DNA from 2 places in the uncultured Enterovirga sp. genome. Region 1 is predicted to be linked to the other one. Evidence: riboswitches for the same ligand, from Rfam matches in the RefSeq annotation. Region 1 holds a riboswitch; the other holds the start of a gene.
What was found. Region 1 has a riboswitch for cobalamin ahead of ACFE87_RS03690 (TonB-dependent receptor plug domain-containing protein). Riboswitches for the same ligand answer to the same signal wherever they lie in the genome.
Positions count from the first base shown of each region.

Region 2: another riboswitch for cobalamin. It lies ahead of cobW (cobalamin biosynthesis protein CobW); the one in region 1 lies ahead of ACFE87_RS03690 (TonB-dependent receptor plug domain-containing protein).

Region 1 is NZ_CAXTAZ010000004.1:79,364-87,018, forward strand. It holds gene ACFE87_RS03680 (ABC transporter ATP-binding protein) at 1-113, opposite strand, end outside; gene ACFE87_RS03685 (FecCD family ABC transporter permease) at 110-1,126, opposite strand; gene ACFE87_RS03690 (TonB-dependent receptor plug domain-containing protein) at 1,317-3,287, opposite strand; cobalamin riboswitch at 3,316-3,512, opposite strand; gene ACFE87_RS03695 (tyrosine phosphatase family protein) at 3,586-4,113, opposite strand; gene cobS (adenosylcobinamide-GDP ribazoletransferase) at 4,110-4,877, opposite strand; gene cobT (nicotinate-nucleotide--dimethylbenzimidazole phosphoribosyltransferase) at 4,867-5,925, opposite strand; gene ACFE87_RS03710 (ABC transporter substrate-binding protein) at 6,139-7,026, shown strand; gene cbiB (adenosylcobinamide-phosphate synthase CbiB) at 7,026-7,655, shown strand, end outside.
Region 2 is NZ_CAXTAZ010000034.1:22,239-29,893, forward strand. It holds gene ACFE87_RS16295 (AAA family ATPase) at 1-3,818, shown strand, start outside; cobalamin riboswitch at 3,853-4,047, shown strand; gene cobW (cobalamin biosynthesis protein CobW) at 4,160-5,182, shown strand; gene ACFE87_RS16305 (SDR family oxidoreductase) at 5,190-6,251, opposite strand; gene ACFE87_RS16310 (4-hydroxybenzoate 3-monooxygenase) at 6,363-7,544, opposite strand.

The DNA of each region.
Region 1 (7,655 bases):
CCGTTCGGTCCCACGAGCGCGACGAGGGAGGCGGGCGGGAGCGTCAGCGAGACGCGGTCCACGACCGGGCGCTCGCCGAACAGCACGGTGAGGTCCTGCAGCACGAGGGTCACGCGAGCATCCCGGCGCCGAGGCGGCGCCGCTCCCGCACGATCAGGTAGAGCAGGAACGGTACGCCGATCAGCGCCGTCAGCACGCCGACCTTGATGTCGGTCGTGGACGGGATCAGCCGCACGGCGATGTCGGCGGCCGTCAGAAGGATGCCGCCGGCGAGCGCGGCGGGGAGCAGCAGCCGGGCGGGATCGTACCGGACCAGCGGCCGCACGAGGTGCGGCGCGACGAGGCCGATGAAGCCGATCGTGCCGGCGACCGCGACCGCCGCGCCCACGCCGAGCGCCACGCCGACGATCACGGCGAAGCGGAGAGCCGACACCCGGATCCCGAGGCTCTGCGCCGCCTCCTCGCCGAGGGTCAGCGCCCGGAACGAGCCCCGGCAGGAGAACAGGATCACGACTGCTGCCGCGATGAAGGGCAGGGCCATCGCGACATGCCGCATCGAGCGATCCTCGAGCGAGCCGAGCAGCCAGAACGCGATCTCGAGCGCCGCGAACGGGTTCGGCGCGAGGTTGAGGGCAAGTGCCGTCGCAGCCCCGGCCAGGCTCGAGATGGCGAGCCCGGACAGGATCAGGAGCGTCAGCCCCGCCCGCCGTCCCGCGATGGCGACGAGGCCGAAGACCGACAGGAAGGCGCCGAGGATCGCGGCCGCCGGCAGGGCGTAGGAGAGCGCGTCCGCGAGCCCGAGCGAGAGCATGGCCACAGCCCCGAAGGCGGCAGCCTGCGGCGCGCCGAAGAGCGACGGCGCGGCTAGCGGGTTGCGGAGAAGGCCCTGCATGGAGGCCCCGGAGAGGCCGAGCACCGCCCCGATCGCGACCGACAGGATCGCCCGCGGCAGGCGGATCTCGGCCACGATGATCCGGTCCGTCTCGGTCCCGAAGCCGAGGAGGGCGCGGGCCACGGTCCAGGGCGCGAGGCGCACCGGGCCGATCCCGAGGGAGACGAGGAAGAGCGCGAGGAGGAGGGTCGCGAGGACGAGTGGGACGAGCGTTCGGCTTTCGGGACGGGTCACGGCCTCCCCCCTCCACCACCCTTCGGGTGGTCCCCCTCCCCCATGGGGGGAGGAGACCAGGCGGCACTATCACGGCAGAGCACCCACGCGGGATGGAGCGGCACCGTCTCCTCCCCCTCTGGGGGAGGGGGACCATGCCGTCCGGCGAAGCCGGCGGCATGGTGGAGGGGGCTGAACGCCATCGCCCTGGCTACCACGTGGCGCCGAGCCCGGCATAGGCGGCGCGGCCGGTGGTGCCGTAGTTCAGGACCTCCTGGTAGCGGGTGTCGGTGAGGTTCTCGATCCGGCCGAAGACGCGCCAGGTCTCGTCGATCTTGTACTCGCTATAGAGGTCGAGCCGGGCGTAGCGCGGCAGCCGCTGGGTCTCGTTCGAGCCGCTGAAGCGGCGCGACACGATGGTCACCCGGGGCTCGACCAGCCACCCGTCGAGCGGCGTGAGCGCGACCGAGATCCGGCCGACATGATCCGGCCGTCGCTGCAGGGTGCGGTCGGTCCGCTCGTCCTTGGCGTTGAGGTTCGTATAGGCGCCGGAGATCCGCACCCAGTCCGGCACCAGCGTCAGCGACGCCTCGATCTCGACCCCGGAGGATTTCGCCCGCGAGGTGTTGAAATAGCGCTGGGTGACCGAGTCGAACTCGATCAGGTCCTGGAACCTGTTGCCGAACACCGTCGCCGAGACCTTGGCGAGTCCGTCCAGGACGGTCTGGTCCACGCCGGCGTCCCAGCCGATGCTGGTCTCGGGAGACAGGGCGGGATTGCCGTTCTGCGGCGAGAAGAGCTGGAACAGCGTCGGGGCTTTCGCGCCCGTGCCGCCGCTCGCCCGAAGCTTCGTCCCGGTCTCCGGGATCAGATAGGCGCCGGTGGCCCGCCAGGTATCGAAGTCGCGCTGGCCGACCTCGTCGTGGCGGCCGCCGACGGTCAGGATGATGCGCTCCCCGACAGGCAGGCTGTAGAGCGCGAAGAGGGCGCGCGTGTTCTGCTCGCCGTCGAAGGTGCCGAAGCGCGGCCGCGGCACCGGCGAGAGGGTTTGCGAGAAGGTGCGGCCCCGCTCCGTCTCGAACTTGCCGCCGAAAATCAGCGACCCGAACGCGTCGAGCTTCAGGGTGCCCTGGTATTCGGCGCCGAGACGGTCGCTGAAGAAGTCGGTGTTGGTCGTCGTCGTATTCTGCCGCAGGACGTTCGTGCGGTAGCTCGTCTCGCGGAAGTAGCGGTCGGTCTGGTTGGCGAAGACGGTCAGGCTGTGGGTCAGCGGTCCCTGTTCGGCCGTGCCGCGGGCGAAGACCTGCGTGAACCGCCGCTCGGCCTCGCCCGGGGTGTCGGGGAAGATGCGCGTCGGGCCGGTGGCCTGGGTCAGGCGGGGCAGGGTCGAGGAGGCGGCGTCGAGCTCCGAAGTGGTCTTCGAGGACAAGATTCCGAACTCGAGCTTCACGCCTTCGCCCGCATCATAGCCGAGCCGGCCATAGCCGCCCCAACGTGAAAAACCGTCGGGCTCGAAGCCGCCGAACCGCCGCTCGAGCTGGCCGATGCGGAAGCCGTAGCGCGAGAAGCCGGCGCTCTTCTGGCCGCCTCCGGAGAAGGCGTAGGACCAGGGACCCGCCGAGCCGAAGGCGGTCGCGCTCGTGTTCAGCGTACCGTAGCTGCCGGCCTCGGTCCGGGCCTCGAAGCGAGGTTCGCCGCCGCCGGACTTCGTGATGATGTTGATGACGCCGCCGATCGCGTCCGAACCGTAGAGCGCGCTCTGCGGCCCGCGCAGGACCTCGATCCGGTCGATCGCGGACGGGAGCAGGTTCGCGAAGTCGAAATCACCGCTCGCCGGCACGGAATCGTTCACCCGGATGCCGTCGATCAGCACCAGCGTCTGCCCGGTATTCGCGCCCCGGAGCCGCACGGAGGTGGTCGCGCCCGGACCGCCCGTCTCGGTGATGTCGAGGCCCGGCACGCTGCGCAGCGCGTCCACGAAGGACGTCGGGTTGAAGCGCTGGATTTCGTCGCGGGTCACGACCGAGATCGCGCTCCCGGAGCGCGCGATCGGCTCGGGCTGCCGGTCGGCCGTGACGACGATGTCGGGAAGCTCGACCGGGGCGGATTGTGCCCGCGCCGAGACACTGGCGAGCAGGCATAGGAGAACGGGCGCGAGAGCGCCGGGTCGCAAAAGCGTCATGACAACTCCTTCGCGGCCCACCGCCGCGGGGTCTGGTGACGCTTTCGGCCGGTCTCCTGGCTCGCGGATCGTCGTCCCGTTCCGCCTTCCCGGCCTGAGCCAGTGGCATGTCGGAGCGAGACTCTCCGCCTACAGTTGCGGGGGCAGCCGCGGCATCGGATCCGAGATCCTCACCGCATTCCCGTTTCACCCCGGAATCGGGGCACCGAAAGCGCGTCGACCTGACCATGAGGGATGCGCCGGGCGCAAGCGCTGCCGGCCTGCCGTCCGGCGCTCGCGCCCGCATGCGGCTTCCGGGTCACACCGGGGTCGACGGGCCCCGTGCGGCGAGGCGAAGCTCGAAGCGCTCGTAGGAGCGGTAATCCGCGCCACGTCCGATGCGGCGCACGGCGTCGACCATGCGGCCGGCCCGGCCGAGGAGGTCGTCCGCGAGCGCGACCATGAGCGGGTTCGGCGTGGCGCAGGGCGAGGCCGCCCGGAGGACCTCGGCGACCGCGATCTCCGTGCGGTCCGGCTCGCGCTGGCAGGCGAGGATGAAGGCGGTCGCTGTGGAGCGGCTGATCCCGACCTGGCAATGCACGAGGAGCGGCGCGGCCCCGGTCCAGGACGCGCCGAAGGCGAGGAGGGCCGCAATGTCGTCCCGGCATGGGGCGGCGAGCCCCGGCCTCGGCTCCGCGATGTCGTTGAAGAGGAGGACGAGCCGGTTTTCGCAGGCGAGGTCCGGAACGGCTCCGCCCGGGGCGGCGAGGCTGACCGCGTGCGAGGGCCGGAATGCCTCGCAGGAGCGGACGGCATGCTCCGTCGGGCAGACGACGATCCGGGTCACGGCCGCCCGAAGGCCGCCGCCGCGCCGAGCAGGAAGCCGGCCTCCGACACGGCGATCACGGCCCCGAGCACGTCGCCCGTATGGCCGCCGACGCCGCGGCAGGCTCGCCAGGCAAGGACGAGACCGAAGAGGGCCGCCCCCATAAGGGCGCAGGCAGCGGTCGCGAGATCGAGCAGAAGGAGGGGGAGGGCGGCGAGAACCAGCGCGACGCCGACTTCGCGGGCGTTCGGACGGCCGGAGCCGTGCAGCACCTTGGCGGCATGGCGGTCGCCGGCATAGCCGGTTCGCCACATGACGAGGACGGCGCCGAACCGCGATGCGGCGGCGCCGGCGACCAGCGCCGCGGCTGCGAGGGGCGGCGCAAGGGCGACGAGGGCCGCGACCTTGAGGGCGAGCGTCACGGCCAGCGCCAGCGCCCCGAACACGCCGAGGTGCGGGTCCTTCATGATGGCGAGCCGCGCCTCGCGGCTCCTGCCGCCGAACCCGTCGAATGTGTCGGCGAGCCCGTCCTCGTGCAGCGCGCCGGTGAGGAGGAGACCGGCGGCGACCGCCAGGATGGCCGGGATCGGCCCGGACCAGAGAAGGGCGGCGCCCGTCAGCACGCAGGCCGAGAGCGCGCCGACGAGCAGACCCACGAGCGGGAAGAATTTGGCCGACCGCGCCAGCCAGTCGTCGTCCAAGGAGACGGCCGGCATCGGCAGCCGCGTCAGCATCTGGAACGCTGCAGCGAGGAGCCTGCCCTCCGGGGCGAGCCTAGGCGACACCGGCCAGCACCTCATCCAGCGTCGCGACATCGGTGAGGAGGCGGGACGCGGCCCGCAGCAGCGGCAGGGCGAGAAGCCCGCCCGTGCCTTCGCCAAGCCGGAGACCGAGATCGAGCAAGGGCTCGGCGCCGAGTTCCGCGAGGAGGAGGGCGTGGCCCGTCTCGGCCGAACGATGGGCGAAGACGAGCGCGTCCCCAATCCCCGGCCTCAAGCGCAAGGCGGCGAGCGCGGCCACGCCCGCGATGAAGCCGTCGACCACCACCGGCCGGCGCCGGGCTGCGGCCCCGATCGCGGCGCCTGCCATGCCGAGGATCTCGAGCCCGCCGAACTCCGCCAGGACGGAGAGCGGCTCGGTCGCCGCCGTCCGGGCGGCTGCCCGGGCCAGCGCCGCGCGCTTGCGGGCGAGCCCTTCCGGATCGTGACCGGCTCCGGGGCCGATGCAATCTGCGAGCGGTGCCGGCAGCAGGCGGTGCATCAGGAGGGCGGAGGCGGCCGTGTTGCCGATCCCCATCTCGCCGAGCAGGATCGCATCGGCACCCGCATCGACGGCGCGCCCTGCGGCAGCGACACCGGCTGCCAGCGCCGCTTCGACCTCGTCCGCGGTGAGCGCGGGCTGGCGGGCCGCGTTGCGGGTTCCACGGCGAACCTTGGCGTCGACCAGGCCGGGATGGGCCGGAAGATCCGCCGCGATGCCGATGTCGATCACGGTTGTCTCGGCGCCCACCGCGGCAGCGAGCGCATTGGCGCTGGCCCGGCCGGCGAGCAGCGTCCGGACCATCGCGGCCGTGACGGTGGACGGATAGGCCGACACGCCCTCCTCGCACAGGCCGTGGTCGCCCGCGAAGATGAGGAGGGTCGCCCGCTCGATCCGCGGGGGCGGGATGCTGCCTGCGATCGTCCCGAGCCTGACGGCGAGGTTCTCGAGCCGCCCGAGCGAGCCCGGCGGCTTCGCGAGGCTGTCGACAGCCCAACGCAGGCGCGACGCGAGCGCCGGGTCGAGCGCCGGCACGACGGGCAGCCAGGCCAGATTCTCGGAGGCGGAGCTCATGGCCGTCCCATGCCCGAACGAAGAGAGTGCGGCAACGAGGGCCGGTCATGACAGGGGCGGGCGTTTCGGTGCAAAGCTCGCGAGATGGATAGGGCCGGCTGGAGAATGACTTTCGCGCAGAGCTTGGCGTCCGTCATTCCGGGGCCGCGAAGCGGAACCCGGAACCCATGGACGGGGGACAGACCGGAAGGAGGGCCACACCTGGTGCGAGCCGTGGGTTCCGGATCTGCGGAGCATCGCTCCGCGCTGCGCCGCGTCCGGAATGACGGGGTTAGGTGCCGGCGCTTCGGCGCAGTCGCGGCCATCCTCCTCGCGCTCGCATCCCCCGCTGTCGCCAAGCCGAGCGCGGTCTCGATCAACCTCTGCACCGACCAGCTTCTCGTCCGGCTCGCCGACGCCGGGCAGATCCGCGGTCTCTCGCCCTATGCCCGGGACCCGCTCCGGTCCGACGCGGCCGCGGAGGCGGCCCGCTTCCCGCGTCTCTCCGGGACGGCCGAGGAGGTGCTGGCGATCCGGCCGGACCTGGTCCTGGCCGGGCGGTTCACGAAGCGCGCGACACGCGAGCTCCTGCGCGACAAGGGCCTGCGCGTCGTCGAATTCGATGCGGTGCGATCCGTGGACGAGGCGCGTGCGCAGATCCGCCAGGCCGGCCGGCTGCTCGGCCAGGACGACAGGGCCGAACAGGCCGTGGCCCGCATCGATGCCGCGGTCGCCCGTGCCCGGCGGGCCGCAGCGGCGACGAATGTCAGTGTGCTGCCGATCCAGCGCCGGGGCTGGGTTTCGGGTCGCGATACGCTCACGACCTCGCTCCTGGACCTGGTCGGGCTCCGCAATGCGGGGGCGGCGCTCAGCCGAGGGCTTGGCCGCATGGTCGACCTCGAGACCGTCGTGCAACTGCGGCCCGACCTGCTCCTCGTCTCGAGCGAGGACGGCGCCGCCGAGGACCAGGGCAGCGCCCTCCTCAAACACCCGGCCCTCGACCGGCTCTATCCGCCGGCGCTCCGCATCGTCCTGCCCGAGAATTTCACGGCCTATTGCGGCGGCCCCTCGCTCGCGGACGCGATCGACCGGCTCGCCGCGGAGGTCGAGCGGCTGCATTGATGGTCTTCTCCGGTGACGCGCTCTGGATCCTCGTCGGCGCGCTCGTCCTCGACGCGCTGGTCGGCGACCCGGACTGGCTGTGGCGTCGGTGGCCGCATCCGGTCGTGTGGCTCGGCCGGCTCGTCGCGACCGGGGACGAATTCCTCAACCTGGAGCGCTGGAGCGACCCCGTCCGGCGGGCGGCCGGCGCCGTAGGGCTTCTGGCCCTCGTCGCCGTCGCGCTCGCCTCCGGCTACGCGATAGAAGTCGGGCTCCGGGCGTTGCCCGCCGGCCTGCTCTGGCTCGCGCTCGCGGCCTCCATTCTCCTCGCCGGCCGTAGCCTCTACGACCACGTGCGCCGGGTGGACCTCGCCTTCGCGGCAGGCGGGATCACGGCGGCCCGGCATGCGGTGTCGATGATCGTCGGCCGCGATCCGGCAAGCCTCGACGAGGCGGGGATCGCCCGGGCCGCGATCGAGTCGGCGGCGGAAAACGTCTCCGACGGATTGGTCGCGCCGGCCTTCTGGTTCGCGCTTCTCGGGCTGCCCGGCCTCGTCGCCTACAAGGCCGTCAACACCGCCGATTCCATGATCGGCCACCTCTCGCCGCGGCACCGTGCCTTCGGTTGGGCCGCGGCCCGGTTCGACGAC
Region 2 (7,655 bases), on a different contig from region 1:
GCGGGACGGCCTACGAGCTTCTCACCGCGATCGAGGCCCGCAAGGCCGGCGCCGTCACGCCGGACGTCTTCGTCTACCGCTATGCAGGCTCCTCGCCCCGGCTCGAGCTCGACGATCCCGACCGGGACCGGATCGAGCGCGACTGGCTGCGGCTGAAGGGGTTCTTCGACCGCTGGTTCCTGACGCCGGACGGCCATTTCCTGGCGGCCTTCCAGACCTACGCCTCCGAGGACGATCTCGACACGCAGATCGAGGCGCTGCTGCGGGGCTGGCTCGAGGACAAGATCGCGGCCGGCCGCATCCTGGCCTGGCCCGACGCGATCAAGGGCTCGCCCTTCCCGGGCCTGGAGGCCTTTGGCCGCCGTCACGCGGCCGTGTTCTTCGGCCGCGACCGCGATGTCGCGCGAGCGGTGGAACTTTGGCAGGCCGTCGCCACCAAAGGAACGCCCTTTCTCCTGATCGTCGGCGCGAGCGGCGCCGGGAAGTCGTCGCTCGCTCGGGCCGGGCTCGTGCCACGGGTGACGATTCCGGGCGTCGTCGAGGGTGTCGACCTCTGGCGCGTCGCGTCGTTCCGGCCGGGCGATAGCCCCGACGGCCCGCTCGCGGCGCTCTCCGCCGCGCTGCTGGTCGGGCCGCGCGATCTGCCGCTCTCCGAAGAGGGACGCGGCCCCGCCCTGCCCGAGCTCGTCGATGGAAATGTGCAGGACGCGCCGGCGCTCGCCGGCCTTTTCGCGGCCGAACCGGCTGTAGGAGCGGCGCTCGCTGTCGAAGCGCTGGACCGGATCGGGGCTGCCGCCCAGGCGAGCGAGCGGCGCCAGCGCCTCGTCCGGACGGACCTCGTCCTGGTCATCGATCAACTGGACGAGCTTTTCGCGCCCGGACTCTCCGGCTTCTCGCGCGACAGCTTCGTCACGGCCGTGGCCGCGCTCGCGGGGACCGGCCGGGTCTGGGTCGCGGCAACGCTCCGGGCCGACCTCTACGGCGCGATGCTGGACCATCCCGGCCTCAAGGCCCTGAAGGAGGCGGGCGCGAGCTACGATCTGGCTCCCCCCGGGCCGGCCGAACTCGCCGAGATCGTGCGCCGGCCGGCCGCGGCGGCTGATCTCGCGTTCGGTCGGGATCCGGAGACGGGCGAGGGCGTCGACGAACGGCTGCTGCGCGAGGCCGACCGACCCGACATGCTGCCGCTCGTGCAGCTCGCGCTCGCCCGTCTCTACGAAGGGCGTCGGCAGGAGGGGGTGCCGGGCGAGCCCGTCCGGACCATCCTGCCCTTCGATGTCTATCGGGACCTCGGCGGCCTGACCGGCATCATCGACGAAGTCGGCGAGCGGGCCCTTGCGAATCTCGACCCGGCGGCGATCCGCACGCTGCCCCGTCTGACCCGAGATCTCGCCCAGTTCGAGACGGAGGGCGCGCTCGCCGGTACCCTGACGGTGACGCCGGTGCCGCTCGACCAGGCGGCCCCGGACCAGCCGAATCGCCGCCTGATCGAGGCGCTCGTCGCGTCGCGTCTCCTGACCCTGACCGACGCGGGCGACGGGACACTCGTCCGCCTCGCCCATCAGCGCGTCCTCACGGACTGGGCGAGGACGCGCGAGATCGTCGCCGGCAGCGCCGATTTCTATCGCATTCGGGGGGAGATCGAGCGCCGCCGGCAGCGCTGGCAGCTGAACCGGCGCCCCGACCTCCTGCTGCCGCGCGGCCTACCGCTGGCGGAGGCGGAGAACATCGTCGCCCGCTACGGCGACGAGATCGCGCCCGAGACCCGGGCCTTCGTCCGCGCCTCCCGCATCCGGGCCGGCCGCGCCCAGATGATCACGGGCGCGGCTGCCGTCATCTTCGCACTGGTGGCGGCGGGCGCGGTGTTCCAGACCTGGGTGGCGCGCCAGCAGACGGAGCTTGCCGTCCGCAATTTCGGCATCGCCCGCCAGGCCGTGCGCGACGTCGTCTTCAACATCGTGCAGGGCCTGAGCGATGTCGCCGGCATGCGACTCGACGCGCTGAGGACGATCCTGACGACAGTCCAGGCCGGCAGCGACCGGCTCGCCGAGATCGCGCCCGACGATCCCGAGCTCCTGCGGGCGCGGGCCGCCATGTTCCAGAACTTCGCCCGCATGTATCTCACGGTCGGCGACGTGCCCGAGGGCCGGACGAATGCCGAGCGGGCGGTCGCGATCCTGCGCCGGCTCGTCGTGCTGCGGCCCGAGGATCGCCGGGTCGAGGGCGACCTGTCGGTGCCGCTCGTCACCCTCGGCGACGCCGTCTCGCAGGGCGGCAACCTGTCGGGCGCCGTCCGGCATTACGACGAGGCGCTCGTCCTCGCCCGGACAGGCGCCGCGCGGGCGCCGGATGATCCGGAAATCCGCCGCCGAGTGACCCTGCCGCTGAGCCGGCTCGGCGACGCCCGCTTCCGGGCCGGCGACGAGGCCGGGTCGCTCGCGGCCTATCGCGAGCTGCTGGACATCCTGCGCCGCGAGGTTGCCGCGACCCCGGGCGACGGCGAACTCCGCGACAGGCTCGGGATCGCGCTGTTCGACCTCGGCTACGTGGCCCTCGAGGGCGGCGACCGCGACGCCGCCGAGCCGGCTTACCGCGAGGGCGCGGGGATCAGCCAGGCGCTGGCGGCGGAGTTCCCGGCGAGCGTCGGCATGCAGCGCAGCCTGTCGGTCGCCTATGTCAATCTCGGCCAGCTCGACGAGAAGAGCGGCCGTCCGGCCGAGGCGGTCGGCTTCTACGAGCGGGCGGTCGCGATCGAGCGCGAACTCGTGCGCCGCGATCCCGACAACGCGGAACGGCGGCGCACGCTGGGCATCGCGCTCGAGAAGCTCGGCAACGGCGCCTATTACCTCTCCGACTGGCCTCGCGCCCTCGCGGCCTATTCCGAGAATCTCGCGATCTTCCGGGCGCTCGCCGCCCAGAGCCCGCTCGACCTGCGCTACCTCCGCTCGGTCACGGTCGGGCTGTCGCTCGTCGGCGGCGTCAAGCGCGCGACCGCCGACGCTGCGGAGGCGGCACGGCTCTTCGAGGAGCGCCTGACGCTGAGCCGGACCCTCGCGTCGCGGCAGCCCGGGAATGCGGAGGCGCAGCACGATCTCGTCTTCGCCCTGCGCGACCTCGGCGAAGTCCGCGGCGACACGGGCGAGATGCAGGTCGGCATCGCGCTCTTCCGGGAGGCCATCGGGATCGCCCGCATTCTGGCCGGCATCGACGCTGCTGCGGTGAGACCGGTGATGGGTCTCGAGCAGCTTCTCGGAGCCCTCGCTCTCCTGCAGGGTCAGATTCAGGATTTCGACGGCGCGCTCGAGACCTATGACGAACAGGTCAAGGTGCTCCGCCGCCTCGTTGATCTCCGGCCGGCGACGGACCAATTCCGGGGGCAGCTCGCGGCCGCGCTCGTGAAGCAGGGCGCCTTCTGTGCGCTGGGCCGGGATGGTCCGGAGGGGCTGCGGATCATGGAGGAGGGCATCTCTCTCCTTCGCACGATCGCTGCGGGCGGGCATCTCACCGCCCGCACGACACTCGTCCTCGCGCTCGAGACGCGCGCCATGATCGCCGGCAGCTTCAAGCTGACCGACCTTGTCCTGGCGTCACGCCGCGAGGTCGTGGAGATCCGCCGCGTCCTCGCGGCGGGAGAGGCCGTGCCGCCCCGCCTCGCGCTCGCCGGTAGCCTCGTCCTCCTCGCCGACTCCTCGCAAGACCCGCTGGCGGCCTTGCGCGAGGCCGCGGCGATCCTCGGGGCTGTTCCGGAGGCCGAGCTCGACGACCGGAGCCGGACGCTGAAAGCGAACCTCGCCGAGCGCCTCGGCACGCTTCGCTGAGGGCGCGACGCGTTTGACTCGACGTTGCGGCCTCCCCTATTTCGGCCGCGACGGTGCCCTTCGGGGCCTAACAGGGAACGCGGTGGGGTTCGCCCGAGGCCGCGGCTGCCCCGGCAACTGTAAGCGGCGAGCCACCCGCCATGACGGCCACTGGGATCTCGGTCCCGGGAAGGCGGCGGGGGCGTCGAAGTCGCGAGGCAGGAGACCTGCCGTCAGCCGTGGTCACACGCGAGCGCGCCGGGCGGGGTGATCCGGCGAGGCCAAACCGTTCCGCTTCGGCGGTGGCGGCGAGACGTGCTCGGGGGTGACGTGCCACCACACCAGTCCTCCCGAGGTTTTCCATGTCAGCTCCCCTCTCGCCCCGTGTTCCCGTGACCGTACTCACCGGCTTCCTGGGAGCCGGAAAGACGACGCTCGTCCGCTCGCTCCTGGAGCGCGCGAATGGCCGGCGCATCGCCGTGATCGTCAACGAGTTCGGCGATATCGGCTTCGACGGATCGCTGATCGAGGATTGCGCCGCAGGCGCCTGCCGGCCGGGCGACATCGTCGAACTCACCAACGGCTGCATCTGCTGCACGGTGGCGGACGACTTCATCCCGACCATGGACCTGCTTCTCGGCCGCGACCGGCCGCTCGATGCGATCGTGATCGAGACCTCCGGCCTCGCCCTGCCACAGCCGCTCCTAAAGGCGTTCGACTGGCCGAGCGTACGCACCCGCGCGACCGTCGACGGGGTCGTCACGGTCGTCGATGCGACCGCCTTTGCGGAAGGGCGGGTTGCGCTCCACACCGACGAAGTTCCGCACGACCCGGCCCGGACTCATGACGATCCGGTCGAGGAGGTCTTCGAGGACCAGCTCCGCTGCGCCGACCTCGTCGTCCTCTCAAAGGCGGACCTCGTCTCGCCCGAGACGCTGGCCGCGATCGAGGCCGATCTCGCGCGCGACATCCGTCCGGGGGTCCGCATCGTCCGGTCGCGCGAGGCCGACCTCTCGCCGTCGGTCCTGATCGGGCTCGCGGCCGCGGCGGAGGACGACCAGGGCCCCCGGGCCGGCCACCACGATGCCGAGGAGGAGCACGACCACGACGATTTCGACAGCTTCGTCCTCGCGCCCGCCTCGGCCCCGGATCTCGAGGCTGTCCGCCGTCGCGTCCAGGCCGCACTCGAGGTCCCGGGCGTCCTGCGCGTCAAGGGCTACGCTGCCGTGGACGGCAAGCAGGCTGCCCTCGCCGTGCAGGGCGTCGGACAGCGGGTCGAACTCGCCTTCGCCCGGCCTGGCGCGGTCGCCTCGAGGCCGGCGCTCGTCGTGATCGGGCTGAAGGAGATGGACCGCGCCGCCGTCGAGGCGGCGCTCGCCGGGTAGCCGCGCGTTAGGGGATCAGCCTGTCCGCTCGGAGCTGCGTGAACAGATCGAAGAAGGCGTCGTCGGTCGGCTGGTAGGCCGCGAAACCGAGGCGGCGGCTCTTGCTCATGTCGGTCACCACCTCGATCGGGCGTCCGAGATCGGCATCCGTATGCCAGGCCGATGCGAGGCGGGCGAGGTCGGGTTCGGCGAGGCCCTCGCGCTCCGCGACGCGGCGCCAGACCGGGCCATCGTCCGCCATCTGCCCCTCGAGCGGCTGGATCGTGCCGTCGAAGGGCGCCGGCCCCAGCCCGAACCAATCGGCGATCCGGCCCCACATCCAGCTCCAGCGGAAGACGTCGCCGTTCACGACGTTGAAGGCCTCGTTCCGGGCGGCCGGCTTGGTCGCCGCCCAGAGCAGGTGACGCGCGAGCAGCCGGGCGTCGGTCATGTCGGTCAGGCCATTCCACTGCGCCGGCGACCCGGGAAACCGGAAGGGTCGGCCCGTCTCGCGACAGAGGGTGGCGTAGACCGCGAGCGTCGTGCCCATGTTCATGGCATTCCCGACCGCCATGCCGATGACGGTATGCGGGCGGTGGACGCTCCAGCCGAAGCCGTCGCGGGCGGCGGCTGCAAAGACCTCGTCCTCCTGGGCGTAGTAGAAATTCTCGATGTCGAGCCGGCCCTGGTCCTCGCGGAACGGGGTCTGGGGGAGGGCGCCTTTGCCATAGGCCTCGAAGGGCCCGAGATAATGCTTCAGTCCGGTCACGAGCGCGACATGGCGCGTGCTGCCGCCGCCGCGCAGCCCGTCCAGCAGGTTGCGAACCATCGCGGAATTGACCCGGATATTCTCCGCCTCGCTGTGCTGGCGCAGCCAGGTCGTGATGAAGACGGCGTCGGGTCTCACGTCGGCCAGCGCCCGGGTGGTGCCGGCCGCGTCCTGCAGGTCGGCGGAGATTGGCTCTACGCCGGCCTGTTCAGTCGGCCGCCGGGATAGGCCGTGAACCCGCCAGCCCTCGTCGAGCAGCCGCCGCGCCGTCGCGCTGCCGACGATGCCGCTCGCTCCCACGACCAATGCTGTCCCGGCCATCACCTGCTCCAAAACGTCCTGACCCGAGCTAGGCAGCCGCGTCGCCCTTTTGTAGGCGGCACCGGCCGGAAGGGAGGCAGCGTACCCGAACCACCATGCCGTCGGCGTCGCTCAATGCGGTCCTGCCTCCAGCGGCAGCCCGACATAATTTTCGGCGACGGTCCGGGCGGCCGAGTCCGAACTCGTGACGAATTCGAGTTCGGCCAACTGACGGCGCCGGTCGAACTCGCCGGATTCGGCGAAGCGGTGCAGCATCGAGGTCATCCACCAGGAGAAATGCTGCGCGCGCCAGACCCGCCGGAGCGCAGTCTTCGAATAGGTCTCCAGCGACTCCGACCCCTTGCCGGCGAAGTGGCGCTCCAGCGCGCGGGCCAGAACCCAGACATCGGCCACCGCGAGGTTCAGGCCCTTGGCGCCGGTGGGCGGCACGGTATGGGCGGCGTCGCCCGCGAGAAACATCCGGCCATGCTGCATCGGCTCGGAGACGAAGCTCCGCATGGCGACGACGTTGCGCTGGAAGATCGGCCCCTCGACCAGCCGGAACCCGTCTCCGGCGACCCGACGCTGGAGCTCGCTCCAGATCCGGTCGTCGGACCAATCCTCGACCCGCTCGGCCGGGTCGCATTGAAAATACATGCGCTGCACCGAGGAGGAGCGCGTCGAGATGAGCGCGAAGCCGTCCTCGTGGCGTGCATAGATCAGCTCCTCGGCCGAGGGGGGCGCCTCGGCCAGGATCCCGAACCAGCCGAAGGGGTAGATCCGGATGTAGTCCTGCCGCACCGCGTCCGGGATCGCCGGCCGACAGATGCCGTGGAAACCGTCGCATCCGGCCAGGATGTCGACCGAGAGGTCCTGGTTGCGACCTTCCGCATCCGTGAAACGGATCCGGGGCGACGAGGTCACGTCCTGCACCGAGACATCGCTCGCGTCGAACACGATCTCGCCCCCGGCCTCCAGCCGGGCCGCGATCAGGTCCTTCAGCACCTCGTGCTGCGGATAGACCGTGATGGCCCGCCCGGTCAGCGCCCGGAGGTCGATCCGGTGCCCCTCCCCGGCAAAGTGGAAGGAGAAGCCCTCGTGGACCTGGCCCTCGCGCCCGAGACGGTCGCCGAGGCCCGTCTCGACCATCAGGTCGACCGTGTTCTGTTCGAGGACGCCCGCCCGGATCGTCGCCTCGATGGCGTCCCGGGACCGGCTCTCGACGATCACCGAGCGGATTCCGGCGAGGTGGAGGAGGTGCGACAGCATCAGCCCGGCCGGGCCCGCCCCGATGATCCCGACCTGTGCGTGCATGTGGCTGTCCTGTCCTCGACCTCACGGCCGGGTGCCATGGACGGCGGGCCACGGCAACTGAACGGATCGTGAAGCGGCTTGCCCAGGGCGCCGGCCCGGCCTAAGCCTCGC